DNA from 4 places in the Pseudarthrobacter sp. NS4 genome. Region 3 is predicted to be linked to each of the others. Evidence: riboswitches for the same ligand, from Rfam matches in the RefSeq annotation. Region 3 holds a riboswitch; each other region holds the start of a gene.
The links. Region 3 has a riboswitch for S-adenosylmethionine ahead of NXY83_RS12925 (aminotransferase class V-fold PLP-dependent enzyme). Riboswitches for the same ligand answer to the same signal wherever they lie in the genome.
Positions count from the first base shown of each region.

Region 1: it holds a riboswitch for S-adenosylmethionine, as region 3 does, so the genes downstream of both, NXY83_RS03550 (cobalamin-independent methionine synthase II family protein) here and NXY83_RS12925 (aminotransferase class V-fold PLP-dependent enzyme) in region 3, are expected to answer to the same signal.
Region 2: it holds a riboswitch for S-adenosylmethionine, as region 3 does, so the genes downstream of both, NXY83_RS19410 (DUF1737 domain-containing protein) here and NXY83_RS12925 (aminotransferase class V-fold PLP-dependent enzyme) in region 3, are expected to answer to the same signal.
Region 4: it holds a riboswitch for S-adenosylmethionine, as region 3 does, so the genes downstream of both, NXY83_RS07005 (bifunctional o-acetylhomoserine/o-acetylserine sulfhydrylase) here and NXY83_RS12925 (aminotransferase class V-fold PLP-dependent enzyme) in region 3, are expected to answer to the same signal.

Region 1 is NZ_CP103288.1:739,135-746,342, reverse strand. Features, by position in the region: gene NXY83_RS03560 (adenylosuccinate synthase) at 1-1,244, opposite strand, end outside; gene NXY83_RS03555 (M14 family zinc carboxypeptidase) at 1,488-2,552, opposite strand; SAM riboswitch class I at 2,772-2,876, shown strand; gene NXY83_RS03550 (cobalamin-independent methionine synthase II family protein) at 2,889-4,097, shown strand; gene NXY83_RS03545 (uracil-DNA glycosylase) at 4,312-4,941, shown strand; gene NXY83_RS03540 (DUF3151 domain-containing protein) at 5,129-5,554, opposite strand; gene fbaA (class II fructose-bisphosphate aldolase) at 5,557-6,576, opposite strand; gene NXY83_RS03530 (TrmH family RNA methyltransferase) at 6,712-7,208, opposite strand, start outside.
Region 2 is NZ_CP103288.1:4,128,316-4,135,523, forward strand. Features, by position in the region: gene NXY83_RS19385 (aminodeoxychorismate lyase) at 1-467, shown strand, start outside; gene NXY83_RS19390 (pyridoxamine 5'-phosphate oxidase family protein) at 540-1,004, shown strand; gene NXY83_RS19395 (TetR/AcrR family transcriptional regulator C-terminal domain-containing protein) at 1,041-1,742, opposite strand; gene NXY83_RS19400 (hypothetical protein) at 1,965-2,219, shown strand; gene NXY83_RS19405 (GNAT family N-acetyltransferase) at 2,608-2,937, shown strand; SAM riboswitch class IV at 3,165-3,280, shown strand; gene NXY83_RS19410 (DUF1737 domain-containing protein) at 3,294-3,572, shown strand; gene NXY83_RS19415 (rhodanese-like domain-containing protein) at 3,569-3,979, shown strand; gene NXY83_RS19420 (O-succinylhomoserine sulfhydrylase) at 3,979-5,187, shown strand; gene NXY83_RS19425 (DUF1905 domain-containing protein) at 5,184-5,492, opposite strand; gene NXY83_RS19430 (HNH endonuclease signature motif containing protein) at 5,574-7,205, shown strand.
Region 3 is NZ_CP103288.1:2,739,796-2,747,003, forward strand. Features, by position in the region: gene rsgA (ribosome small subunit-dependent GTPase A) at 1-1,062, shown strand, start outside; gene hisN (histidinol-phosphatase) at 1,111-1,923, shown strand; SAM riboswitch class IV at 2,085-2,198, shown strand; gene NXY83_RS12925 (aminotransferase class V-fold PLP-dependent enzyme) at 2,237-3,661, shown strand; gene NXY83_RS12930 (class I SAM-dependent methyltransferase) at 3,776-4,534, shown strand; gene NXY83_RS12935 (metal-dependent transcriptional regulator) at 4,581-5,294, shown strand; gene NXY83_RS12940 (fluoride efflux transporter FluC) at 5,336-5,788, shown strand; gene NXY83_RS12945 (fluoride efflux transporter FluC) at 5,785-6,186, shown strand; gene NXY83_RS12950 (hypothetical protein) at 6,238-6,615, shown strand; gene NXY83_RS12955 (S1C family serine protease) at 6,634-7,208, opposite strand, start outside.
Region 4 is NZ_CP103288.1:1,497,539-1,504,746, forward strand. Features, by position in the region: gene hutI (imidazolonepropionase) at 1-919, shown strand, start outside; gene NXY83_RS06985 (DeoR/GlpR family DNA-binding transcription regulator) at 1,017-1,805, shown strand; gene NXY83_RS06990 (CPBP family intramembrane glutamic endopeptidase) at 1,926-2,705, shown strand; gene NXY83_RS06995 (HNH endonuclease signature motif containing protein) at 2,893-4,644, opposite strand; gene NXY83_RS07000 (VOC family protein) at 4,892-5,530, opposite strand; SAM riboswitch class IV at 5,696-5,811, shown strand; gene NXY83_RS07005 (bifunctional o-acetylhomoserine/o-acetylserine sulfhydrylase) at 5,857-7,182, shown strand.

The DNA of each region.
Region 1 (7,208 bases), 2.0 Mb from region 3:
GGGCCCACGCCGATGGCGGAAAACCGGGTGCCGGACAGCTTTTCCAGGGCCAGCACGTAGTTGCGGGCGTTCTCCGGCAGGTCGGCCAGGGTGCGGGCGCCGGTGATGTCCTCGGTCCAGCCCTCGAAGAATTCGAAGATGGGCTTTGCGTGGTGGAACTCGGTCTGCGTCATGGGCATCTCGTCGTGCCGCACGCCGTCCACGTCGTAAGCCACGCATACGGGGATCTGCTCGATGCCCGTCAGGACATCCAGCTTGGTGACGAAGTAGTCCGTGAAGCCATTGACCCGGGAAGCGTGCCGCGCCAGGACGGCATCGTACCAGCCGCAGCGGCGCGGGCGGCCAGTGTTCACGCCGAACTCGCCGCCGGTCTTCTGGAGGTACACGCCCATCTCGTCAAAAAGCTCAGTGGGGAACGGGCCGGCGCCGACGCGTGTGGTGTACGCCTTGATGATGCCGATGGAGCGGGAAATGCGGGTGGGCCCGATGCCGGATCCCACGGAGGCGCCGCCGGCGGTGGGATTGGAGGAGGTCACGAACGGGTAGGTGCCGTGGTCCACGTCCAGGAACGTCGCCTGGCCGCCTTCCATCAGGACCACCTTGCCCTCGTCGAGTGCAGTGTTCAGGACCAAAGTGCTGTCGATGACCAGCGGGCGGAGCCGCTCGGCAAAGGACAGGAAGTACTCCACGATCTCATCCACCAGCACGCTACGGCGGTTGTAGACCTTGACCAGGAGTTCGTTCTTCTGGCGCAGCGAACCTTCCACCTTCTGGCGGAGGATCGACTCGTCGAACACGTCCTGGACACGGATGCCCAGCCGGGCAACCTTGTCCATGTAGGCAGGACCGATGCCCCGTCCGGTGGTCCCGATGGCGCGGCTTCCGAGGAAGCGCTCCGTCACCTTGTCCAGCACCTGGTGATAGGGAGCAACAAGGTGCGCGTTCGCGGAGACGCGGAGCTTGGAGGTGTCGGCGCCGCGGGCCTGGAGGCCTTCGATCTCCTGGAAGAGTGCTTCCAGGTTAACAACGCAGCCGTTGCCGATAATGGGGACCGCGTTGGGGCTGAGAATGCCTGCCGGCAGCAGCTTGAGTTCGTACTTTTCACCGCCTACGACGACGGTGTGCCCGGCGTTGTTGCCGCCGTTGGGTTTGACAACGTAGTCGACGCGGCCACCCAGAAGGTCAGTGGCCTTGCCTTTTCCTTCGTCGCCCCATTGGGCTCCTACGATCACAATTGCTGGCATGGGATCCTCCCCCATTCGTTCGGGCTGCCCGGTCCGGCCACAAAGTGGCTGGCCGGCGAAGCGCCGTTCATGAGAATGCCCCGAATGGACCGGCCTTCGCTGGTCCGCGGGGCAGCACAGCGACGCAAGAGTTCCGGGGCTCTTACCACCCAAGTTTAGCCGATGGGCGACTTTATCCACTCGCTGGACCGCCGCGGTCCTTCTTGCAGGGTAAAGGACCGCGGCGGACTGTCAGCGGTGGTGCTACTCGTCGTCGGCTTCCTCACCCGGCCGGGAGGTCTGGGTGGCGAGGCTGTCCCAGAAGGAGGTGTCAGCGGCGGCGATTGATCCGTCTGCAATGGCGGCGGCGGTAGCGGTGAGCGTGGTGACCGTCTGCTTGATCAGGTACCCGTTGCTCCGGAGGCCCAGGGCGTAACCGTCCAGGTAGTGGTCGGACATGCCGCGCATTTCAAACAGCAGCGTTGCGATCCCGTACTCGACGGCGATGCCGTTGCGGCTGATGGTTTCGGCGCTGCCGCCCGCGTACTTGCCCAGGTGTCCCCAGCCGGTGGAGTCCACGTTGTGGAACACCACCGCGCCCAGCTGCTTGGACTTCTCCACCACAGCAGGATCGGCGTTCGGCGTCGTGGGGTACAGGATGGAGCCGGACACCAGCTTTCCGTGGCGTTCACTGCGGGTGCCCTGATGGTGCAGGTCGATCATGTAGTCGATCTTGTACTTGCGCATCACGTTGTTGTGCAATGCCTGGGTTTCCGGCTGGATCTTGGCCACGTGGTCGCGGTTCAAGTCCACCTCCTCCGCGTTGTAGCGGGTCATGTGGCGGTCACCCTTGGCCAGATAGCCGTCGAGCGGGAAGTTCACGTCCCCCATGGCACCATCCGCGTTGAGCATGGGCACAATCAGGATGTTCACGCCATCCAGGATGTCGGCGGACTTACCCGGCCCCAGGTGCTTCACGAATTCCAGGGCGCCCTCGGTGGTGAGCTGCTCGTTGCCGTGCTGCTGCGTCAGGTACAGGATGGTCGGCTTGGCCGGGTCCGAAATGTACTTGACCAAGTGGATGTCGCGTCCCTTGACCGTCTGTCCGATGACCTCGAGTTCCATGGCGGACTGGCGGGCGTCCTGGTCCTTCAAGAAGGAAACCATCTGGTCATAGGTGGCCAGCTTCGAGGTCGTGATCTGGCCGTTCCCGTCATAGTTGGGGCCTTCACCAACGGCCTTGGCCAGCGGGGCAGGTCCTGCCACGACTGCCAGTGCCAGGACTCCGGACACGGCCACAGTTCTGAAAGTTGCCAGGGATTTTCTCACGTGCTTTACCTCTTCCGAGTGCGTTGGTTTGCCACCAGCCGCCATGTCCCCCATTGCGGCTGTGACATCAGCCAACCAACGTGGACAAATACTGTCAATGGACATGACAGGAATATGCAGCCAGTTATTACGAATCGAAAGTCTGCCGTCCGGCCCACCGGGCGCGACACAAAGCGAAGCGAATTTGCCACCGCCCCCCGTGCTGGATTTAAGTGTGAGTACCCATCCGGAGCGGCTGAGAGACCTGGATCGTTGAAGCCGCAGCAACCCCACATTCAGCAGGTATCCTGCCTGTGACGGTGCTACTGCCAGGACCGATGGAAAGGAAATTCCAGCATGTCCCTCAACACTGACCATATCCGCGTCACCCACGCCGGTTCTTTGCCCCGCACCCCGGAACTGATCGCCGCCAATGCCGCTAAGGAATCAGAAGGCATCACGCCTGCGTTCCTGGAACTTCTCGAAGCTTCAGTTGCCGATGTCGTCAAGCGGCAGAAGGACCTCGGAGTGGATATTCCGAACGACGGCGAATACGGGCACAGCATGTCCAATTCGGTCGACTACGGCGCGTGGTGGAACTACTCCTTCGCCCGGCTGGGGGGTCTGGAGCCCACTGACGTGGACCGCTGGAAGGATGCCACAGTCCATCGGTCTTCCCCCGGGCATATCGTGCTCACCTCGTTCCCGGACCGACGGGACCGGCTGGCGTTCAATGACGCCTATACCGATCCGTCGTCCGGGATCCTGGCACACCGCAAGAGCGTTACCCAGCCCAAGATCACGGGTCCCCTCACCTATACGGGGCAGGACCTGGTGGCCTCGGACATCTCCAACCTCAAGAAGGGCCTGGCAGCCGCCGGACTTACGGAGGGCTTTGTGGCGTCCCTTTCGCCTGGTTCCTGTGCCCGGGTCGCCAATGAGTACTACAAGTCCGATGAGGAACTGCTCTACGCGTGTGCTGACGTCATGCGGGAGGAGTACAAGGCCATCATCGACGCCGGTTTGACGGTTCAGCTCGACGACCCCTCACTCGCTGAAAGCTGGGACCAGATTAATCCTGAGCCGTCCCTGGAGGACTACCTCAGGTTCATCCAACTGCGGGTTGAGGCAACAAACTGGGCCTTGCGGGACCTGCCTCAGGAACAGATCCGCCTGCACGTCTGCTGGGGATCCTGGCATGGACCGCACACCACTGACATCCCGTTCGGGGACATTGTTGAATCGGTCCTGCAGGTCAACGCCGGCGGGTATTCCTTTGAAGCGGCAAACGTCCGCCACGAACATGAGTGGCGGGTCTGGGAAGACACCAGGCTCCCCGAGGGCAAGGTCATCATCCCGGGCGTCGTTTCCCACGCCACCAATGTGGTGGAGCACCCGGACCTGGTGGCGGACCGCATCGTCCGTTTCGCGGAGGTAGTGGGCCGCGAGAACGTCATTGCCTCCACGGACTGCGGCCTGGGCGGGCGCGTCCACCCGCAGATCGCCATCGCCAAGCTGGAAGCACTGGGCGAAGGCGCCCGCCGGGCCACAAAGCGCCTCTGGTAGCGCCCTGCCCGTTGCCGAAAAAACCCGCCGGTCCCTGCCCCACTTCGATTGGGTGCACGGGACCGGCGTTTCGTTTCGCGGGGCTTGCTAAACTGATACAGGCTGACCCGGAATCGGCCCACCCCATTTCAACCGCCGCTGATGTGTTTCGCTTTCGTGCGCCTGCATCTGCCGGCGGCAGCATCGCCAATCCCCGCAGGAGATCAAGCACTACATGACAGCCCTGGCACCCGAATCTTTCCATGAGCAGCTCCTGAGCCGCCGATACGAACCCAACGTCGCCGCCGTCAACGAACTGTGCGATTCCCTGCAGGACGCCAAGCCCGGCACGGTGGTGCCCTACGTCGACCCCATGCATGATGTGGACGAGTGCCGCATCATCAGCCTGTACTCAAACATCGGCGAGGCCGACAAATCCGGCTTCATCACTGCCGGGGACCACGACGCAGCCACCCGGATGCTCGGTATCCAGTGGAAGCTGGGCCTGCGCCCCGAGTTTGTGATGCCGTGGAACGTGCACCCGTGGCACGTCCCGGGCGACGTCAACGGGAAGTTCACCCCGGACCAGATCCAGGCTGGCCTCAAGCCGTTGCTTAAGTTCCTGGCGCTGGTCCCCCGCGCCTCCGTGATCGTGGCCCACGGCACCGAAGCCAACCGCCTCGCAAACCTTCTGCTGAAGACCGAGGTGCCGCTGCTCTGGCGCCGCGGGCTGAAGACCTACAAGGTGCGCTCACTGAGCGGCCGGGCTTTCGCCGGTTCCCCGGCACGCCAGGAGGAGTACCTCGAAGACATGCGCGTGGCCTACGCCGACGCCATGGCCCGCACGGGGTTGCAGAAGGCATAGCCCCACTGCCCACGCGCTTAACGACGGCGGGCGGTCACCTTCCAGAAAGGTGACGGCCCGCCGTCGTTCCCCACCCGCACCCTTGGCCCCGCAAGTCCACGCCGGCTCCCTACCTTCCCAGGCTCGGGCCGGGGCCCTCGCCGGAGCGGCTCCACGGCCAGGGAACCCTGCGGGCGTGGGCCCATCTTTACAGCTTCGCTTCGATGGCTGCCTTGGCGGTCGGGTCCGAATCGTTCAGGAACTTCTCGATCCGCTCCGGCTCCTCCGCCTCACCGATGGCCGCAGCTGCCCGGCCGAGCGAGTACAGCGCCCGCAGGAAACCGCGGTTGGGCTCGTGCTCCCACGGGATGGGGCCGACGCCGCGCCAACCGTTGCGGCGCAAGGAGTCCAGGCCGCGGTGGTAGCCCACGCGTGAGTAGGCGTAGGAATCGATGGTGCGCCCGTCAGCCCAGGCCTCTTCCGCCAGCACGGCCCACAACAGCGAGGATGTAGGGTGCTTTTCCACGAGGTCCAGGGCTTCCTGCCCCGCTTCCAGCTGCTGGTAGACATCAGTCTCGGCAGGCAGGAGCGTGGGCTCGGGGCCCATCAGGTTCCTGCGGAACTCGTCGGACATTCCTAGAAGGTCTTTCCGGCCGAGCCGAGCTGCTTGGTGGCCTCGACAACGCGGGCGGCGAGGCCGGCTTCGGCGGACGCGCCCCAGACGCGGGGATCGTAGGTCTTCTTGTTGCCCACTTCGCCGTCGACCTTCAGGACGCCGTCGTAGTTGCGGAACATGTGGTCGGCAACCGGACGCGTGTAGGCGTACTGGGTGTCGGTGTCGATGTTCATCTTGATGGTGCCGTAGGAGACGGCGTCGGCGATTTCCTGGTCCGAGGAGCCGGAGCCGCCGTGGAACACGAGGTCGAACGGGCTGTCCTTGCCGATCTTGGCACCCACCTGCGCCTGGATGTCCTTGAGGATCTCCGGGCGGAGCTTGACGCCGCCGGGCTTGTAGACGCCATGGACGTTGCCGAAGGTCAGTGCGGTGATGTAGCGGCCGTTCTCGCCGGAGCCCAGTGCCTCAATGGTGGCCAGGGCGTCCTCGACGGTGGTGTAGAGCTTTTCGTTGATCTCGTTCTCAACGCCGTCTTCCTCGCCGCCCACGGTGCCGATTTCAACCTCGAGGATCATCTTGGCGGCAGCGGTACGCTCCAGCAGTTCGCGGGCGATGCGCAGGTTTTCCTGCAGCGTCTCCGCGGAGCCGTCCCACATGTGGGAGTTGAACAGCGGGTTGCGGCCGGCCTTGACCTCGGCCTCGGAAGCGGCCAGGAGGGGCAGGACGAAACCGTCCAGCTTGTCCTTGGGGCAGTGGTCCGTGTGCAGGGCAATGTTGACGTTGTAGTTCTTGGCCACTTCGCGGGCGAACGCAGCGAAGCCGAGGGAACCTGCAACCATGTCCTTGGTGGAGGCGCCGGACCAGTACGCGGCACCGCCGGTGGAGACCTGGACGATGCCGTCGGACTCAGCTTCGGCGAACCCGCGGAGCGCGGCATTCAGCGTCTGCGAGGACGTCACGTTCACGGCCGGGAACGCGAAGCCGCCTGCCTTCGCGCGGTCGATCATCTCGGAGTAGATCTCTGGGGTTGCAATGGGCATGCTGACTCCTATGGCTGAGTTTCGTCTGTGGGCTGGTAACCCGTAGACCGCTTTACGGCTAGGCACCATCCTAGCCATTTCCGCGGATGGAGTGCTGTGGGTTACGCCCCACCCGCACCCGCACCCGCAGGGCCGCTACACGTGCTGGTTGAAAACGTGCCGGCGCACCCAGGCATGCATGGCGATTGCCGCCGCCGAGGCGGCATTGATGGACCGGGTGGAGCCGAACTGCTCTATGGACAGGGTGGTGACTGCAGCGTCATGGACTTCCGGGCTCAGCCCGGGGCCTTCCTGGCCGAATACCAGCACGCAGTCCCTGGGCAGCTCATACGTCTCCAGCGGAACCGAGTCCGGGAAGATGTCGATCCCGATGATGGCCAACCCCTCCCCCTGCGCCCAGGCCACGAAGTCCGCAACCGTGGGGTGGTGCCGGACGTGCTGGTACCGGTCGGTGACCATGGCCCCGCGCCGGTTCCACCGCCGTCGCCCAATGATGTGCACCTCTTTGGCGAGGAACGCGTTGGCTGTGCGCACCACCGTTCCGATGTTGAGGTCGTGCTGCCAGTTTTCGATCGCGACATGGAAGTTGTGGCGCCTGGAGTCCAGCTCCGCCACGATCGCCTCGTGTTTCC
Region 2 (7,208 bases), 1.4 Mb from region 3:
CCGCGGAGCGCGCCCCGTGGCTTCTCCTGGGCGCCAAGACACTCTCCTACGCCGTCAACATGGCAGCACTGCGCCACGCACACAAGCAGGGCGCCGACGACGTCATCTTCTACTCCTCCGATGGTCGGGTTCTGGAAGGCCCCACGTCCACCGTGCTGCTGGCGCATGTGGAAAAGTCCGACGACGGCACCTCCGTCAAGCGCCTCATCACCCCTCAGCTGGACAGCGGGATTTTGGCCGGGACGTCCCAGGAAGCCCTGTTCACGGCAGCCAAGGCTGCGGGCTGGGAGCTGGGCTACGGTCCGCTGGAACCCCAGGACCTGCTGGATGCGGACGCGGTGTGGCTGATCTCCAGCATCCGGCTGCTGGCTCCGGTGAACCGCATCGACGGCAAGGAAATCGGCACCCCTTCCCTCAAGAAGGAGCTGACTGCCGAACTGAACGAGCTGTTCGCCGGCATCCAGTAGGCAAGTCCCGTTCCCCGCGTTCCTGGTGCGGCGGGATGTTCCTTCCGCGGCCGGCGCCGTATCGTGTGGTTCATGACTTCTCACGTGCAGCCAACCGAGAACCTGACGTTTGATGAGTGTTGGGAGTTGCTCGACGGCGACGCCCTGGGCCGCCTGGCACTTGTGGTGGACGACCATCCCGAGATCTTCCCGGTCAACTACGTGGTTCACCGACGCAGCATTGTTTTCCGGACCGCCGGGGTCACCAAATTGTGGAACGCCAAGTCGGAAAGGCCGGCGGCCCTGGAGATCGACGGGTATGACCCCCAGACGGAAGAGGCATTCAGCGTGGTGGTCCGCGGGGACACCGAAATCATTGAGGACCAGGCCGAAAAGGACGCCGTGGATTCGCTGGGCCTGGAGCCATGGCAACCGGGCGAGAAGGCCCATTACATCCGGCTGTCGGCCCGGGCCATGACGGGGCGCCGCTTCAGGGTCAACCAGCCGGACATCTGGAACACCCGGATCCAGGACCGGCGACGGTCTTCCTTCGAGTAGTTGGTGCCGCAGATTCAGGCACGGAACCACTGCCGGCTAGGCCGAATGCGCCGACTGCAGTGAGAGCTGGGATTCGAGCCCGGACAGCAGGATGGTGAGTCCCTGGTCGAGTTCCGCTGAGCCGTCGTATTCCGTCAGGGCGGGTGCCAGGGCGCGGAGCTTGGGAAACTCTTTTGCCGGCAGCCGGTGGAGCCCCAGCCGGAGCAAAGCCTCGTTCTCTTCCGGGTCCACCACGAATTCCTGCAGCTCATTGAGGATGTGGCCGTAGAGGAAGCCGTAGTAGGCGCGGTAGACGTGGAGTGCGTCCGCCGGTCCGAATCCTGCCCCTGCCAGCAACGAGAGGATCTGTTCGAGCGGGCGGAGGGTGCCCAACGGCCGCATCCCCAGCGGCGTGGACAGCGGTCGGGTCACCAGCAGCGGCACCACATTGGGATGCTTCAGCGCCAGCAGACGCAGGTTGTGGGCAATCTGCCGGAGCTGGGCTTTCCAGTCGGGGTCTTCAGAGTGGATGGGAAGTTCGTTGAGTACCAGCTCCGACACCCCATCGAGCAGTGCGGCACGGTTCTCGGCGTAGCGGTAAAGGCTCATGGGATCGCGGCCCAGCTCCTGCCCGAGCCGGCGCATGGTCAAGGCCTCCAGCCCTTCGGCGTCCACGAGCTCCAAAGCCTTGGTCAGCACCAGCTCTTTGCTGAGCCGGGCCTTGCGCTCGGCGGCTCTAGGGGTATTCGGGGAAGCCATCGTTTCCATCCTGGAGGGGCGGCACTGATCCGAAGGGTAATTCCAGACGGTTGCCGTATCTGTAGTCTACGGGTAAAGTCTACAGTGTAGATGAGGCGTTACGCCGACTGTGGGTCCCCAATTTTAGGTGGCCAAACACACTCCATTGCCCCGTGCAAGGCATTTGAGGTCTGCTGCTGTAGCCGAACGGCGGCGCCACGCACTTAGCGAAGGGACGCCGCCATGGCACATTCGCAGTTCGACCTTTTTCTCCAGGAAGCCACCTACCTGGACCAGGCCTCTGACTCGACGCTTGACCAGGACCGCCTTTACGGCCTCTATACCAGCTGGTGCTTCATCAACCAGCAGGTCCCCGGACCGGAGTCCAAGTTCTGGGCGGCGATGCAGAACAAGATCGCCCCCGGGAACAATGGCCTGCGCATGAAGGGTCCGGCCGCTGCGGACTACATCATGACCAGCTACCCCGGCCTCGTATAGCCGCAGTACAAAGAAAAAGGCGTGAACCGCCGGCACGTGGCCGGCGGTTCACGCCTTTTTCGCTACGTTTCTCCGGGCTGAGTGGAACCTGAACAGTGGACCTGTCTGCGAGGCTGGTGTTCGCAAAGTACTGCCGGTACGCGCGGTTCCACCAGTCAAGCCGGGCGCTGAGTCAGAAGGGCTGAAATGAAGGACATCGGCGGGAATTTGCCCCGGGCATCTGGGCGGTTCGCCGCCCATCTTCCCCATCCTCTTGTCCCCGGAATCAGCATCAAATTGCTTGAGGGTGCTGATGCTGCGCTCCTGGCCGAGGCGTACGTGCGCAACCGCGGGCACCTGGCGCCCTGGGAACCAAAGCGGGACGGCTTTCTTCACCCCTTCCCGCCAGATGGACATCATCCGGGCCATACGCGCCCAATACCAGTTGGGGACCGAGCTTCCGTGGGTTCTGGTGGAAGAGGACAACGACGGCGGAGCGGAGCACGGCGGCGGGCGAATCGTCGGGACCATTACCCTGACCGGAATAGTCCACGGCCCGTTCCTCAGCGCCAACCTGGGGCACTGGGTGGACCGGGAACTCAATGGACGCGGGATTGGATCAGCAGCGGTGCGTTTCGCCGTCGGTTATGCGCAGCAGGAGCTCGGGCCCCAACCACGCGAAGCCGGGGTACGCGGGCTGAACCGGTACGGCGTTGTGGCGCGGCAGTTCGCGTGCTGATGTGGACCCCCGGATGCTGGTTATGGCGGTGGGGCACTGCCCCGTAGGAACCGTATCTGGCGGCCGGTCCGCGTATGGCAGGAAAAGCCCGCCCACCCGGTGATGTCGCCGTCGTCCGCTCCCTTGGCGCTCGGAAGTTCCTGGCTGCTGCACCACGCACAGTTCGGTTACGCAACATGACGACGGCGGCGGTGCGGCACGGCGTGCCGGATGTTACGTTTCTGGGGAGTAATGAGTACCGGCGCCAAGCCCTGACTGGCCGGTCGGCAACCCTCCCTTTCGCGGCGGGGTGCCTCAGGTGAATACTCGGCATATCGACCGATTCGAGTTGCAAGCGTGAGAGAAGGAGATCCGTCATGTCTGACGCACCCGCCCCTGAAGAGAAGCTGTCCTACCGACTTATCAGTGGGCCGGACGACCGCGCATTCTGCGAGCGGATTTCTGCCGCACTGTCCGAGGGTTATGTGCTGCACGGGAGCCCGGCAGTAACCTTCAACGGCAGCGGCGTCATCGTTGCCCAGGCCGTCGTGTTGCCCGCCGCCATCGCGTCCGCCGATGCCGCCGTCGCCACCGCTGTTGACCACCTGGAGTCGGCCAACGAGGACCTTGAGTTCGACGGCGAGGGCCACGCATGAGCTACGCGGGAGACCTGACGCCCCAGGAAGCCTGGGCCAAGCTGGAACAGGGCGCCATCCTGGTGGATGTGCGTACCGAGGGCGAATGGGCCCATATCGGCATTCCGGACACCAAGGCCACCGACAACGATCCGCTGTTCATCCAGTGGACGTTCCCCGGCGGCATCCCCAATCCCGACTTCATCAAGGACCTGAGCCAGCAGGCGCCGGAGGACCCGGCCGCGGAACTGCTGTTCATCTGCCGCTCCGGCCAGCGCTCCATCGCGGCCGCCACCGCCGCGACGCAGGCCGGATTCACCTCCTACAACGTCCTTGAGGGCTTCGAGGGCGAGCCGGACCGCTACGGCGAACGCACCGTCAACGGCTGGAAGAACCGCGGCCTGCCGACCAACCTGGGAAAGAACTAGTGACCTTCAACAACGACGCCGCCGGCTGGAGCCCCGACACCCAGGCCGTGCGCGGCGGGCTGGACCGCACCAACTTCCAGGAAACCAGCGAAGCCCTGTTCCTGAACTCAGGCTTCGTGTATGAATCCGCGGCCGCTGCCGAGCGGGCGTTCACAGGCGAGGACGAGCGCTTCGTCTACTCCCGTTACGGCAACCCCTCCGTGGCCACGTTCCAGGAGCGGCTCCGCCTGCTCGAAGGAACCGAGGCGTGCTTTGCGACGGCGTCCGGCATGTCCGCCGTTTTCACCGCGCTTGGTGCCCTGCTGGCTGCCGGCGACCGGGTGGTGGCGGCCCGCTCGCTGTTTGGGTCCTGCTTCGTGATCCTGAACGAAATCCTGCCGCGGTGGGGCGTGGAAACTGTCTTCGTGGACGGCCCGGACCTGGAGCAGTGGCGCGACGCCCTGTCCCAGCCCACCACCGCAGTTTTCTTCGAATCCCCGTCCAACCCGATGCAGGAGATCGTGGACATCGCCGCGGTCAGCGAACTTGCGCACGCGGCGGGGGCCACCGTCGTCGTCGACAATGTCTTTGCCACTCCCCTGCTGCAGCGCTGCGGCCAGCTGGGGGCCGACGTCATCGTCTACTCCGGCACCAAGCACATCGATGGCCAGGGCAGGGTCCTGGGCGGCGCGATCCTGGGTACCAGGGAATTCATCGACGGACCGGTCAAACAGCTGATGCGCCACACCGGCCCGTCACTGTCCCCCTTCAATGCATGGGTCCTCACCAAGGGCCTGGAGACCATGTCGCTGCGCGTCAACCACTCCTCGGCAAACGCGCTGCGGCTCGCCGAGTGGCTGGAGCAGCAGCCGGCGGTGAGCTGGGTGAAGTATCCGCTCCTGAAATCGCACCCGCAGTACGAGCTAGCGGCCAAGCAGATGCGGTCAGGCGGCACAGTGCTCACCCTGGAACTTGCGACGACGGGCGGCCGCTCAGGCAAGGAGGCCGCCTTTGCGCTGCTGGACGGGCTGCGGATCATCGACATCTCCAACAACCTGGGCGATTCCAAGTCCCTGATTACGCACCCCGCCACCACCACACACCGCGCCATGGGGCCGGAGGGCCGCGCTGCCATCGGACTGAGCGACGGCGTTGTTCGTCTGTCTGTCGGGCTCGAGGACGCGGATGACCTGATCCGCGACCTGGAACAGGCCCTGAAGCAGATCTAGCCTGGTTCCTCAAGGAGGGTGACGGTCACCGCAACGTTGTCGCCGCTGCCGATCTTTGCTGCTGTCCGGACCGTTTTCTTCACCGGCAGCAGGTAGGAACTGGTCTTGGTGTCGGCAAAGAGCGACGTTTCCCATGCGTGCCCTGCGATTTCTGCCCCGACTTTGATGGAACCAAAAGCCTTGCTGGCGCGGGCGCTGCGTTCCCTGATTTCCTCGGCAATGTCTGCCGGCACTGTGAGGAAATGCCAGCCGGCTTCCCCTGGATAGAGCCACAGTTCGGCAGTGAATGAGTACGACGCCGTCACGCGGCGAGTATGGCACGTTGCCTTGGTGCGCGCCAGTGGGAGGCAGCTCAAATTGTCAGACCCTTCTGTGATGCTTTGGGTATGGCAAGCAGAGCGGTGGTGGAGGCGTTGGAGGTCCTGGATGCGTCCCTTGCTGAGCTTGCTGCTGTGATCCGCGGGACCGGTGCCGCTGGTGCTGGTGCCGGTGTTGATCTGTTGCGGGAGCAGGCGGATCGTAGCCTTGACGGGCTCGAGGGGGTTGCCCGGCTTGAGGCCGGGACTGCTGCGTTGAAGGTGTATCTGGCGGCGGAGTATGCAGAAGCAGCGAACTCTATGGCGGGACCCGCCGTATTGCCGTATGAGGCCACGGCCCGGGAGATGTCGATGGTTGCTGAGGTCGCGGGCGTGTTGACGGTGAGCGCCCCGGCTGCCGGTGCCTTGCTGAACCAGTCCCGGGTGCTGACCACTACCTTGCCGCTGACCCTGGCGGGGTTGCAGGACGGGACCCTGTCCTGGGCGCACGCGAAAGCCATGGTCGAGGAAACCGCCGCCCTGGATCCTGCCGGGGCCGCGGCGCCGGAGGCGCATTTCCTGGATCCGGACGCGCCGAACCCGGCCCGCGGCTGCCCTGCCGGGGAGCTGGTCCCGCACCGGTTCCGGCACAAGGCCCGGACCTGGCGCGAACGCCACCACCCCGAAAGTCTTGAGAAGCGCCACGCCAAGGCCGTGGCGGACCGGCGCGTCGAGTGCCGCCCGGACCAGGACGGGATGGCCTGGTTCAACTCCTACCTGCCTGCCGACACCGCTACGGCCATCTGGAACCGCACCAACGCGACCGCCCGCGGTTTACAGGGCCCGGAGGAGGCCCGCACCCTCACCCAGCTCCGGGCCGACATCTTCGCCGCCGCCCTCCTGGGCAACAGACCCAGCCACCAGAGCACGCCCGGGGGTGATGACGAACCGTTCGGCGGAAGTACAGGTCCTGCCGACGTGCCCGTGGCCAACGCCCAGGTCCTGGTCACCGTCCCCGTCTTTTCCCTGCTCGGTCTCACCGATGAACCGGCGATGCTCGACGGGCACGGGCCCATCCCGGCCTCGATGGCAAGGAAACTCGTCGCGCACGGAGCAGACTCGTTCCACCGGGTCCTGGTTGACCCAAGGGACGGGGCGCCGCTGGAAATCGGCCGCAGCAGTTACCGGGTCACCAAGACCATCCGGCGCTGGCTGCAGATGCGGGACGCCAAGTGCCCGTTCCCCGGCTGCTCCAACCACTCCCTGGACAACGAAGCAGACCACCTCCTCGCCTGGCACCAGGGCGGAACCACCGGGATCAGCAACCTCGGCCAGCCCTGTCCCAAACATCACCGCCTCAAACACACCAGCACCTGGACACCCACACCAGCCACCAAAAACGAACCACCCGGCTGGACCTCACCCACCGGCAGACAATACAAAAGCGAACACCAGGACTGGGAACCACCCCACTGGCCGGACGAGCTGAGGCAGCCTAAGCGGCTCCAGCAGGGCACCACCCCGCCGGTACCAGTGCTGCCCGGGCTGAGACTGTCGGCGCGTGATGAACACTGGCTGGAAATGCCGGATCTGGACATAACCGATGTGGACGTGCCAGTTACCAATTACCCTGAAGGCCCCGGTGTTACCGAGGGTGACCTGCCCCAGGATCCGTTTGCGGAATGGTACCTCTTGCTGGCAAACTCCTTGGTCAGCCTTTAGGAG
Region 3 (7,208 bases):
AAGAAGGGATCCCGGCCCCGCACGAAGGACCGGCCCAGCCACGATGACGCAGTAACCGGACGCATCATCACCGTTGACCGGGGCCGCTATACCGCTGTGGTGGGCGAGGACTCGGGCAATGAACGCACAGTTATTGCCGCCAGGGCCCGTGAGCTGCGGCGCAACCCCGTGGTGGCCGGCGATTTCGTTTCACTCGTGGGGGACGTTTCCGGTGACCCCGATACCCTGGCCCGGCTGGTGAAGATCCAGGACCGGAAGACCCTCCTGCGGCGAAGCGCCGATGACACCGATCCTGTGGAGCGGGCCGTGGTGGCTAACGCGGACCAGCTGGTCATTGTGGTAGCGGCCGCCAACCCGGAGCCCCGCACCGGGTTCATCGACCGGGCACTGGTGGCAGCGTATGACGCCGGCATCGAGCCGATCCTGCTGGTCACCAAAGCGGACGTCAAGGATCCCGCGGAGCTCCTGTCGAACTACACGCATCTGGACTTCCCGGTGATTATCAGCCGGACCGCGGACGTCAAGGCCTCCGGCATCGACGCCCGTTCCGACGACGGACTGTCCGCCCGGCTGGACAGCACAGCGGTAGCTGAGCTCCGGGGTTACCTGGACGGGAAGGTCACTGTGATGCTGGGGCACTCAGGCGTCGGGAAGTCCACCATGGTCAACGCACTCACCGGGGCGGAACGCGCCACCGGCGGAGTGAATGCGGTGACCGGGCGTGGCCGCCACACGTCGTCGTCAGCCCTGGCGCTGCGTCTGGCGGACGCCCCGCCCGGCAGTTGGATCATCGATACGCCGGGCATCCGTTCCTTCGGCCTGGCGCACGTGGATCCCGACAGGATTCTGAGGTCGTTCCCGGACCTTTCCCCGGGAACTGACGATTGTGAACGCGGCTGCAAGCACACCGCCTCGGCTGTGCACTGCGGGCTCGATGCATGGGTGGCCGGCGGGCATGCAGGCCCCACCGGTGAAGCCCGGCTGGCATCCCTGCGCCGGCTCCTGGGAACGGATCCCCGGATGGAAGCACAGGAGACCAAGGAGCTCGGCAGCGTCAACTGACAAAGCCGATCTCCCAGCAGAAGCGCCTGCAGACGGTAGTTTGGAACCATGATCCAACCCGCTTCGAGCTACAACGATGACCTGCGCCTGGCCCATGTCCTGGCCGACTCCGTGGATGACCAGACCATGAGCCGCTTCAAGGCCCTGGACCTCCATGTGGAGACCAAGCCTGACCTGACGCCGGTCACCGATGCGGACAAAGCCGCCGAAGAAGCCATCCGCGGCCAGCTCTCCCGTTCCCGGCCACGCGATGCGGTTCTCGGCGAGGAGTTCGGCAGCACAGGCCACGGCTCGCGCCGGTGGATCATCGATCCCATTGACGGGACCAAGAATTTTGTGCGCGGCGTCCCCGTCTGGGCCACCCTCATAGCCCTAGTTGATGAGGGCGAGCCAGTGGTCGGCGTCGTGAGCGCTCCCGCCCTGGGCAAGCGCTGGTGGGCGGCCAAGGGCATGGGCGCCTACATGGGCCGTTCCCTTGCCGCGGCTACCCGGCTCCGGGTGTCCGACGTCTCCAGCCTGTCCGACGCCTCCCTGTCCTATTCCAGCCTGGGCGGGTGGAAGGAACGCGGGAACCTGGACGAGTTCCTTGGTCTTACCGAGGACGTGTGGCGGACCCGTGCTTTCGGTGACTTCTGGTCCTACTGCATGGTGGCTGAAGGCTCGGTGGACATTGCCTGCGAACCCGAACTCAATCTGTACGACATGGCCGCACTGGTGCCGATTGTGGTGGAGGCGGGCGGCCGCTTCACATCCCTTGAGGGCGAGGACGGCCCGTTCGGCGGCAACGCACTGGCCACCAACTCCATCCTGCACTCGGAGGTGCTGCAGCGGTTGAACCCGTACCTGGACGACCTGCTGTAACCATTTGAAAGACCGAAGAATCGACGGCGGACCCTCCGAAAGGAGGCGTCCGCCGTCGTTTTCTTCGGCCGACTGGCCGGTTTCCCGCCGTGGCGTAACAAAACCCTTAACAATTGCCCCGGCTTCAAACCTGGCCACCGCATGTTCTACGCTCTTAACCAGGTCACGAGTGCCAGCGCAAAACCCCGGTTTGCTGGCCGGCAACCCTCCTTTCGCGGCGGGGTGCCCCGGGTGACGACCAGGCCGGTCCGGAGTGGATGCGGCAAGCGCGGATTCCCTGTATGCCGGAGTCCTGTCCTGAAGTGAGGTCTCTGTGACAACTGCCACCGTCTCCCCCAACGCCGCCATTCCCGCCGCAACGTCTGCCGCTTTTGACGAGCGCCAGGCAGTCGCCGGCCGTCCCCTTGCCGCCGTCACCGGAGCGGAAATCCAGGCGCCCCTGATCAGCGGCGGCCACGTCCGGTACGCGAACCTCGACTACGGCGCATCGGCCCCTGCGCTGTCAGTGGTGTCCGCCTACCTCAATGAGGTCCTGCCGTACTACGCCAGTGTCCACCGCGGCGCCGGCTACGCATCGCAAATCAGCACATCCGTCTATGAGAATGCCCGCAGCATTGTCCGGGACTTCGTGGGCGGCCGCCCTGACGACTCCGTCATCTTCACCCGGAACACCACGGATTCCCTCAACCTGCTGGCCGGCTGCCTCCCCGCCACCGACGGACGCCCGGCCGGCGACGTCCTGTACCTGGACATCGAGCACCATGCCAACCTGCTGCCTTGGCAGGGCGTTCCCCACCGCAGCATCATTGCCGCCGACACCATTGCCGGAACCATCGAGTCAGTGCGCGCCGAACTGGAGCAGGGCGGCGTAAGCCTGCTGGCCATCACCGGCGCCTCCAACGTCACCGGCGAGATCCTTCCGGTCCGGGCACTTGCCACGCTCGCACACCAACACGGCGCACGGATCGTGGTGGATGCAGCCCAGCTTGCCCCGCACCGCCGCGTGGACATCAGCGCAGACGACGTCGACTACATCGCCTTCTCAGGACACAAGCTCTACGCGCCGTTCGGCGCAGGCGTCCTGGTGGGCCGCCCGGACTGGCTCGACGCCGGTACCCCCCACCTTGCCGGCGGCGGCGCCGTCAAGGAAGCGAGGCTCGACGGCGTCAGCTGGGCCACCGGCCCGGCCCGCCATGAGGGCGGGTCCCCCAATGTACTGGGTGCCGCAACCCTTGCGCGCGCCACCCAGGTGATCGCGGGGTTGGACCAGGGCCGCTGGCATGCACACGAGTCCGCCATCCGTTCCTTCCTGGTGGAGGGCCTGCAGGAGATCGACGGTGTAACGGTCCACCAGATCTTCAAGGACACCAATGCGGACACCGACACCATCGGCGTGGTCAACTTTTCCGTCGAGGGCTACGACGCCGGGCTGGTTGCGGCGTACCTGTCGGCCGAGCATGGCATCGGCCTGCGGGACGGGCGCTTCTGCGCCCATCCACTGCTGAAGCGGCTGGGCCTGCCATCCGGTTCCCTTCGCGCCAGTTTCGGTGTCGGTTCCAGGCTCGAGGACGCAGAGCGGCTCCTTGCGGGCATCAGGAATCTGCGCCGCGACGGCCTGGGGTGGGACTACGTGGTGGACGCCGGCCGTTGGGTTCCCGCGAACGACACGCGCACCTACCCGCACTGGGCTCCGAACACGCCGGGAACCGCGGGTGCTGCCCCCTGCCTTGACGGCTGATCCTCCCCGGCGCTCCCGTCGGAGCCCGCGCTCCGGTCAGAGTCGGCGCTCCAGTCAGGGGTGAATGCGGTAAATTCGAAAGATACCGCAGGCATAAACCGAAGGAGGCCGCGCGTGGTTCGGGGTGGCCCCAGGCTTGATCATGGGCGGCGCCAGGAGCTCGGCCAGAGCTTCCAGGACGGCGGCAGGCACTACCAGCGGGTCCGGCCCGGTTACCCTGCAGAATCTGCGCAGTGGCTCGTGCCTGCCGGGGCCCGCGATGCGCTCGATGTGGGCGCCGGAACCGGCAAATTCACCGAACTGCTGCTGGGCAGCGGGCTGGCTGTGACCGCCGTCGATCCATCCGCTGACATGCTTGACCAGCTGAAAACGCACTATCCGGACGCTACCGCTGTCCTCGGGACCGCCGAGATGACGGGCCTGCCGCCGGCGGCCTTCGACGTCGTCACCGTTGCCCAGGCTTGGCACTGGTGCGATGCCCTTGCCGCGAGCACCGAACTCGCCCGTGTGCTCCGGCCGCACGGAACGCTCGGGCTGGTCTGGAACCAGCTGGACACGTCCGTACCGTGGGTGCACAGGCTCTCCCGGATCATGCACGCCGGGGACGTGTACAAGCCGGACCACCGGCCAGTGGTTGGGCCGGAGTTCGGACAGCCCGAAGGCCACGTGACGCATTGGCAGGACGTAGTAAGCACCACCGACCTGATCGAACTCACCAAATCCCGCAGCTACTATTTGCGTGCCGGTGAAGCCACCCGGGCCAAAGTCCTCGCAAACCTCGACTGGTACCTGCATGAGCACCTTGGCCATGCCGGGGACGAGGAACTCGAACTGCCCTACCTGACGCTGTCCTGGCGGGCAGTCAAAATATGACCTGCCACGCCGTTGCGGCCCACGGGCACCCGCTAGGCTTGGTCCTGTGAAGACCAGCGCGCCCTCCTCCTCCATCGAGGACTACGTCAAGGTCATCTACTCATTCACGGAATGGCAGGACAAGCCCATCACGTCCTCCCAGCTGGCCCTGCGGCTGGGGGTGGCCAATTCCTCCGTGTCGGAGATGGTCCGCAAGCTGAAGGACCAGGGCCTTGTCGACCACAAGCCATACAGCGCCATCACCCTCACCGATGCCGGCCTGCGGTTGGCTCTTGCCATGGTCCGGCGCCACCGCCTGATCGAGACGTACCTGGTCCAGCAGCTGGGCTACAGCTGGGACGAGGTCCACGACGAAGCCGAGCTGCTGGAGCACGCTGTATCGGATACCTTCATTGAGCGGGTCGCGGCCAAGCTCGGCAACCCAAGCCGTGATCCGCACGGCGATCCGATCCCGACAGCTGACGGCAAGGTTCTTATGCCCCGCGCCCATGTCATGGGTGAACTGGATAAGGGCCACACGGGCAGGATCACCCGGATCAGCGATGACAACCCGGATTTGCTCCGCTACTTGTCCGCTGAGGAGATAGACCTCGACGCCGAGGTGGAGGTTGTTGGCCGCAGGCCGTTCGGTGGCGCGCTGGTGGTGCGGATCCGCAACTCGGGGCGGACCAGGGACTATGACCTTGCTGACGAAATCACCTCGGCTCTCTGGGTCCACAGCGATCATCCCCATCCCGGCTGCCTGCTGGGAGAGGGCTGAGTTGGGGCTGCCTTTCGGCCGGCGACCGCCTTGGTGACGGCATGCCTTGGATTAGCGGCGTGAAGCGGCCCGGAATGCCGGCGGGGCGGGCGTGGCTTGCGGTCGCCGTTGGTGGCCTGATCGGCAGTGAACTGCGATATGGCCTGGGACTCGCCTTTCCCGATCAGCCCGGATCAATTCCCTGGGCTATGCTCTGGATCAACGTCACCGGCAGCTTTGTCCTGGCCGCGCTGACCACGGCCTGGATGGACCGGCCACGGACATCCTTCTGGCTTCGGGCGGGACTTGGTCCCGGACTGCTGGGTTCCTTCACCACATTTTCCGCGGTCGTGTTCGCTGTGGACCAGCTGGCACGGGCCGGCGCGCATCCGGCCTGGATTGCCTATCTGGTGCTCTCGCTGCTCCTGGGATTATTGGCTGCCGGTCTGGGCTGGCGTCTGGGGAAGTTGCTCCCCCGGAATCCGGCAGGCGTGGCTGCGGGCGGCCGGCCGTGATCACTGCGGTCCTGGTGGGGGTTTTCGGCGTGTTGGGCGCGCTGCTGCGGTTTGGCATCGACAGCTGGTTCGCGCACCACAGCTCCACGCGCAGCATCCGACTGCCCGGCGGGCAGGAAAAGCTGCACTGGCCGTGGGCAACGCTGCTGGTGAACGTGGGAGGTTGCTTCATCATCGGGGTGTCATCAGGCCTCGCTGCGCAGCTGGGACTGGCCGATGAATGGCACACGGGGCTGGCTACAGGCCTGGCCGGGGGCCTGACGACTTTCAGTTCGTGGACCACCGCCACTGTGCGGCTGGTGAGTGAAGCACGGTTTGGTTCAGCGGCCCTTAACATTGCAGCGAACCTGTTCCTGGGCTTTGCCGCGGCCGCGGCGGGTATTGCAGTATCGTCCTAGCGTTGGGCGCAGGAGGAGCCGATTTGGCGGACTCCCGTATCGTGGATTCTGATGATCAGCAGACGTGACGCAGCAATAGCCCTGGATGTACCGATGGAAATGGCACGGCGCCATGGCCTTCCGAAGTGGATGACCGAGGCAGAACTGGGCGAAATCCTGGACAACCCGCCGGCCTGGCTGGTTCAGTCCCGTGCGAACCGGACGGGCAAGCGTCCGGTCTGGGTCCACTTGGAATGCGCCGTTTGCGGCTACGAGGAGGCGGCCCGCCCCAAGAAGTGGTGGCCGGACTTCACGTACGTGGTGTGCGGCCACCATGGACCCGCTGAGGTGCCGCCCGTGCAGCCCGGCTTCATCCGGAGCGAGTTCGACGGCGTCGGCACGCGTTTCGTCGGCATCGCGGACGTGGCAGCGACTGGCCCGGGGCAATAGCCGCTCCGCCCGGACGGCTCATGTACCGTTGCTGGTCATCTCCTCAGGGACCGCCACCAGATGGATTTCCGTGCCGTCCCGCAACACGGCGACGTCGAGTGGCTGTCCGACGGCATCGGCAAAAAGCAGTCGCTGCAGGCTTTCGGCATTGCTGACAGGCCGGCCGCCCGCTCTCAAGAGGATGTCCCCCGCTGACAGGCCTGCCTTGTCCGCCGGAGAATCCGGCAGCACCTCCACGATCCGGAGCCCGTCCCGCTGGCCGGTCCTGATCACAGCGCTTGGGCTGAGCCGCATCGGGGTGCTGATCAGGCCAAGGTAAGCCCGCCTGACCCGTCCGTCGGACAGCAGGGCGGAGATGATCCGGCGGGTGGTGGCGTTGATCGGAACCGCCAGTCCCAGTCCGGCACCTGCTACGGCCGTATTGATGCCAACGATCCGGCTGTGCGTATCAGCCAGCGCCCCGCCGGAATTGCCAGGGTTCAATGCAGCGTCAGTCTGGATCACGTCTTCGATGACCCTTCGGTTGCCGCCGGACCATACGGGAATGGCCCGGCCCAGGCCGCTCACCACGCCTGCTGTTACCGAGCCCGCGA
Region 4 (7,208 bases), 1.2 Mb from region 3:
CCGCGCAACCTCGGACTTCGACCTCACGCGCCTGGCGCTCGGCCGGGTGGCGGAAGCTGTCTCCCAGGGCACTACCTACCTGGAGACGAAAACGGGCTACGGCCTGGATGTTGACCACGAAGCCCGCAGTGCCCGGATCGCCTCCACCACCGCCGACCAGGTGACGTACCTGGGTGCCCATCTGGTTCCCGGCGGCCAGGATCCGGACGCCTACACGGACTTGGTGTGCGGCCCCATGCTGGCTGCGGTCCGCCCGTACGTCCAGTGGGCTGACGTCTTCTGTGAGGAAGGGGCCTTCACGGCCGAGCAGTCCCGCCGGGTCCTGTTGGCTTGCCGTGACGCAGGCCTGGGGCTGCGCGTCCACGGCAACCAGCTCGGCGAGGGGCCGGGCGTGCAGCTTGCCGTGGAAGTCGGTGCTGCGAGCGTGGACCACGTGAACTACCTCGCTGACCGGGATGTGGAGGCCCTCGCAGGAACCTGGTCGGGCTGGGACGCCGCCGGCGGGACGGGTGAACGCGGGACGGTGGCGACCTGCCTGCCGGCCTGTGACCTCTCCACCCGCCAGCCGCTGGCCCCTGCCCGTGCACTGCTTGACGCCGGAGTCCAGGTGGCCCTCGCGTCGAACTGTAACCCGGGCACGTCCTACACCAGCTCAATGGCATTCTGCGTTGCCACCGCTGTGCTCCAAATGCGCCTCAGCGTGCACGAGGCGGTCCGCGCCGCAACGTACGGGGGCGCCCTCGCCTTGCACAAGGACACCGGAAACGACGCCGACGGCGAACGCGCCGTCGGTTCCATCGCCGTCGGACACCGCGCGGACCTGCACATGCTCAACGCCCCCTCGGCCACGCACCTCGCTTACCGGCCGGGCATGCCGCTGACGTACGCTGTGTGGCGGGCCGGAGTCCGGGTGAGGTAACGACCCGTGGTACTTTTGACGTTAGGTGATCATTTCGCATCTGTTATGATCAGAAAACGTCATCCAAAGCGATGGCCGTAGTACCGAGAGGCCCTGCATGACCCGCACTGACCGGCTCACCGCCATCCTTGACCTGCTGGCAAAGACCGGCCAGGTGGAGATTGATGAAATCGTCAGCACCCTTGGAGTCTCGCCCGCCACGGCGCGGCGGGACCTCGATAGCTTGGCCAAGCGCCGGCTCCTCACCCGGACCCGCGGCGGGGCCACCACCGGTGCCTTGGCCTACGACCTTCCCGGCCGTTATAACCGGGACGACCATGCCGAGGCCAAGGAACAGATCGCCCAGGCAGCATCCGCGCTGATCACGCCAGGAGCCGTCATCGGACTCTGCGGCGGCACCACCAGCACCGCGCTCGCGCAGATTCTGGCCACCCGGGAAGACCTGAACGCCCCCTCCAACCAGTCCACCCTCACCGTGGTCACCAACGCCATCAACATCGCCGGGCAGTTGGCCGTCCGGCCCAACATCAAAGTCATGGTCACCGGCGGCATCCTCAACCCGCGGTCCTACGAGCTGGTGGGCCCTTACACGGACATCATCATGCAGAAGGTGGTGCTGGACATTGCGTTCATCGGCGTCAACGGCATAGATCCCGAGGTGGGGCCGACCAACACGGGGGAGGGGGAAGCGTCTGTCAATGCCCTGCTCGCCAGCAGGGCTCGGGTGTCCTACGTGCTGGCTGACTCGTCCAAGGTCGGGGTTCGTGCCTTTGCCACCATGGACGGCTACAACTTCACCCGGCTGATCACGGATTCCGGAATCTCGGCGCAGGACAAGGCGGCCTTCGAGGCCAACGGCACGGAAGTGATCGTCGCGCCCAGCTGATTGTCGCTGCCCCTTCGATGCTTGGAGGCTTCGGATCCTTCGCGGGCAGCGGTGCCGGTGCCGGCGGGACACTGGCAGGGTAATCAGCCCTGGTCCAGAAACTGCAGGCAAGATGGGTACATGCTGGTTCCCTCCCGACGCCGCCTGAAGTTCGAAGTCTGGCTTGTCCTGGGCCTTTCCCTTGGCCAGTCCGCCGTGTACTCCGTGGTGCAGCTCCTGGACAAGATGACGCGCGCGCCGCTGGCCGAGGGCACCTCAACGCTGAACCGCTCCCAGAGTACGCGCGAGTATTTCGACCTGACCTACCAGCTGCTGGACATCATCTTTGCGCTGGTGCCGGTGCTGCTGGTGATCTACTTCCTCACCGACCAGCGGCAGGGGTCGCCGGGAGAGGTCGGCAACCCGGGCTCGGCGTTCCGGAAGCTTGGCTTCAATTTCGCGCATCCGGGAAAGGACATGCTGCAGGGACTGGGGCTGGCAGCCCTGATCGGGATCCCGTCGCTTGGCCTCTACGCCGCTGGCAGGGCGCTGGGCATCACTACCGCAATCATTCCGAGCGCACTGGATGCGTACTGGTGGACGGTGCCTGTCCTCGTCCTGTCCGCCATCCGGCATGCGGTGGTGGAGGAGGTCATTGTGGTTGGCTACCTGCTCAACCGCTTCGGCAAGTTCGGCTGGAGCGTTCCCGTGTCCATTGCTGCCAGCTCGCTGCTGCGCGGAAGCTACCACCTCTACCAGGGCTTCGGCCCCTTCATCGGCAACGTGGTGATGGGGGTGCTCTTCGCCTGGCTGTACACCAAAACAAGGCGCGTTATGCCCCTTGTCATTGCCCATGCCCTGCTGGACATTGTGGCGTTTGTTGGCTTCAGCCTGTTCGGCAGGGCTGTGGGGTTGGGCTAAGGCGCGCAAGGCGACGGCGGGCGAGGCGACGGTGGGCATGGCAAACCATCACGGCGGGCGAGGCGACGGTGGGCATGGCGACCCACCACGGCGGGCGAGGCGACGGCACGTTGAGGCCGCACCCCTGCCGTTTCAAGCACCAGGTAGCTCCTGACGCACAGAGGACACTGCTCAGGGGTACCTCTCCCTAAACAGGGACGGCCGACTCCAAGGTCAGGAACAGCTCCCAGTCCGGAAATGGGTCTTGAGGCAGAGACTGGTCCGGCAATTGGTCTTTGTCTCGAGGCCAATAATCGGGCGGGTAGCTATAGGGGTCCGGTTCCGGTTCATCGAGCGGTTGATGAAGCCATGCCAACTCGGGCAGGGGATCGAGGGGAGCCTGTTGTTGAGGGAGCGGCTCCTCGTCTGCAGGCCTGATTCCGCCAGGTTGTTGAAGCTCAATCCGGTCCAGGATCTCGTCTGGCCAGTGTGGTGGTTCCCAGTCCTGGTGTTCGCTTTTGTAGTGCCGGCCCATGGGGGAGATCCAGCCTGGTGGTTCGTTTTTGGTGGTTCGTGTGGGTTTCCAGGCGCTGGTGTGTCGGAGCTTGTGGTGTTTGGGGCAGGGCTGGCCGAGGTTGCTGATCCCGGTGGTACCGCCCTTGTGCCAGGCGAGGAGGTGGTCGGCGTCGTTGTCGAGGGAGTGGTTGCTGCAGCCGGGGAACGGGCATTTGCCGTCCCGCATCTGCAGCCAGTTCCGCATGGCTTTGGTGACCCGGTAACTGGTACGGCCGATTTCCAGGGGCGCGCCGTCCCTCGGGTCCACCAGCACCCGGTGGAAGGAGTCCGCACCCCCGGCGACGAGGTCCCTGGCCATCGAGGCGGGGATCGGCCCGTACCCGTCGAGGGTCGCCGACTCGTCGGTCAGGCCCAGCAGCGAGAACACGGGAACGGTGACCAGCACCTGCGGCCGGATCGAAGATGATCCCCCGGGACCTGCGCATTCCCCGCCGCCGCCGTCGCCGTCGGCGTTGGCACCGGCAGCGGCAGCGCGGGCATTGTTTCCGCCGGTATTGTTTCCGCCGGTATTGTTTGCGCCGGTGAGGAGTGTTGAGGAGAATTCGTCGGCCCGCAGCTGGGAAAGTGTGCGGTGCTCGTCAGGTCCCTGCATTCCTCTGGAGAGGGCCGTGAGCCGGTTCCAGATCGCTTCGGCGGTGACCGCAGGCAGGCAGGCTGAGATCCAGGCCATCCCGTCATGGTCCGGGCAGTGTTCCACCCGCCGGTCAGCGACGGACCTGGCGTGGCGCTTCTCCAGGCTCTCCGGGTGGTGGCGTTCGCGCCAGATCCTGGCTTTGGCCTTGAAACGGTACGCCGGCATCTGCCCGACCGGACACCCGCGGGCGGCGTTGGGCGCCTCGGGGTCCAGGAAGTGCGCCTCCAGGGCGGCGGCCGCGGCAGGGCCAAGGCTCAGGGTTTGCTCGACCATGGTCCGGGCATGCTGCCAGGAGATCGTCCCGGCCTGCAGGGCGGCCAGCGTGCGGGGCAACGACGTGGTCAGGGCATGGGACTCGCCCAGCAGGGCACCCGCGGCCCGGTCACCGATGGCCAGTACGCACCCGACCTCGGCCACCAGGCTCCGCTCCTGCGCCGTGGCCTCCTGCGGCGACCGGGCTGGAGAATTCAGCGACCTGGTGGCCTCGGCGAGCACCGCCACGGCCTGCGCTTTTACTGCCGCCAGCTTCGCTTCCGACCGGGCCACCCCGGCAAGGACATCCAACGCCCCATCAGCAAGACGCTGCAGCCCATCATTGGTCCCGACCGCAGCCCAGCACCCGGCTCCCTCATCAGGTCCGCCAGCAGCACCGGACGGGGCAACCTCCCTGCCCGTCAAGACAGCAGCAAAGGCAGCGACCGAAGCCTCAACCGCTTCCTCCGCCTCCACCACCACCGGGTTCATTTCCATACCCAAAGCATCCCAGGAGGGTCTGACAAAAAGGCCGAGCACATAGCTCCCCGGGGCCAAGGGACAAAGCGGTCGCCACTCGGACTGGATCCCACTCGGGCTGCCAGTAAGAACCAGGCAACCCGGGACATAGATTCGGCCGCCGTCGGCAGGTGACGTCATTGTCACCGGCTGATGGCGGCCGACGCTGTTCCGGGCAGGGCGCCCAATTGTGGTGATCCGGCATTGCCGGACCACCACAAGGAGGTCAGATGGTGACGGCCCCGTTGGCGGTTTCGAAGGTGACGGACAGGATGCCGGGCGTTCCGTGCGGAGCCACCCACTCCACGGCCACGTCTTCCAGCGGCTTTTCCACCGGCTCACCCAGCCATTCCGTGACCCGCGCAGCGGATCCGGCAATGGTAAGGCAGCTCATCTTGACGTTGCTCTCGTAGGCGTTGGACGGGTGCAGCGAGGGGTCGCCATCCCACTTGAGCATGTAGGGCACCTGAGGATCAGCAATGAGGCCCAGGATGCCGATCTGCTTCCACATCAGTTCGCGGCCGTCCGGGAATTTCCGGTTGCCGTTCACTGCGGCGCGTCCAAGGCGTTCTTCGAAGGGGGCGAGGTCGTCCACTTCGACGCACCAGCCCATCCAGCCGCCGCCAGCCGCCGAGCGGGCACGCACTGCCTGCCCAAACGGTGCCTTGTCGGATGCTGGGTGGTCCAGGACCTCCACGACCTCAAGGTATTTGTGGCCCGCGAGCGGGATGATCATATTCCGGGTTCCGAACCGGGGGTGCACCCCGCCCTTCACTGCCTCAACTCCGAGGGCAGAGGAAATACGTTCGGTTGTGGCCGCCAGGCCATCGTGTTCACAGGCGTAAGAGACGTGATCCATGCGCATGCCAACATCTTGGCACTTTGTGATCGGGCTCTCAGCTAAGGGTTGCCTTACTGGGAATTCCAAATATCAGCCCCTTCATTTACTGCCTCGGCCAGGGTGAAACCTGCAGGACCATGTTCGTCACATGCTGTCCTGTGCTGCAGCTCGGTTCCTACACTGAACCCAGGTCATGAGTGCCAGCGCCAAGCCCCGGCTCGCTGGCCGGCAACCCTCCATCCGCGGTGGGGTGCCCCGGGTGAGGACCTGGCTGTCCGGCAACGGCCGGATGGCAAGCGCGGCCCGTGGTGCTCCCAGCCTGCCCCGGGCCCATGTTAAAGGAGCCTTGAATGTCCAACGGATGGTCCTTCGAAACCCGCCAGATCCACGTAGGGCAGGAGCCGGACATTGCCACGGGCGCCCGTGCATTGCCCATTTACCAGACCACCTCCTTCGTGTTCCCCAGCGCTGAGAGCGCCGCGAACCGCTTTGCCCTGGCAGAACTGGCGCCCATCTACACGCGCATCGGCAACCCCACCCAGGACGCTGTAGAGCAACGGATCGCCAGCCTCGAAGGAGGGCTGGCGGCGCTGCTGCTCAGCTCCGGACAGGCGGCAGAAACCTTCGCTGTCCTGAACATCGCCGAGGCCGGCGACCATATCGTGGCCAGCCCCAGCCTCTACGGCGGAACGTACAACCTCTTCGCCCACACCCTGAAGAAGTTCGGCATCACCGTCACGTTCGTGGAAGACCCGGACAACCTGGACCAGTGGCGTGCAGCCGTGCAGCCCATCACCAAGCTCTTTTTCGCCGAGGTGGTCTCCAACCCGCGGCAGGATGTCCTGGACATTGAAGGCGTTTCGGAGGCCGCCCATGAGGCCGGCGTGCCGCTGATCGTGGACAACACACTGTCCACCCCGTACCTGATCCGTCCACTGGAATGGGGTGCGGACATCGTGGTTCACTCAGCCACGAAGTACCTGGGCGGCCATGGCACTGCGATCGCGGGAGTCATCGTGGACTCCGGCAAGTTCGATTTCAGCAAAGACCCGGAGCGGTTCCCCGGCTTCAACACCCCGGACCCCACCTACAACGGGCTGGTCTACGGCCGCGACCTCGGCGAGGGCGGTGCCCTGGGCGCCAACCTGTCCTACATCCTCAAGGCACGCGTCCAGCTCCTGCGGGACCTGGGCTCGGCGGTGTCGCCGTTCAACGCCTTCCTTATTTCGCAGGGCCTGGAGACCCTGAGCCTGCGCGTGGAACGCCACGTGGCCAACGCCGCCGAAGTGGCACGTTGGCTCGAAGCGCGTGACGACGTCGAATCGGTCGCCTACGCGGGCCTTCCGTCAAGTCCCTGGTACGAACGCGGCCGCAAGTACGGCCCCAAAGGCACCGGCGCCATCGTCTCCTTCAACCTGGCGGGCGGCGCCGAGGCGGGCAAGCGGTTCGTGGACGCCCTGGAGCTGCATTCGCACGTGGCCAACATTGGTGACGTCCGCTCCCTGGTCATCCATCCGGCGTCCACCACCCACAGCCAGCTCTCCCCGGAGCAGCAGGCGGTGGCCGGCGTGACCCCGGGGCTGGTCCGCCTTTCGGTGGGCCTTGAGCACATCGACGACATCCTGGCCGACCTCGAGGCCGGCTTCCGTGCCGCCAAGGACGCCTCGGGCGCCTGACCAGGACCAAAGGATGACGACGGCTG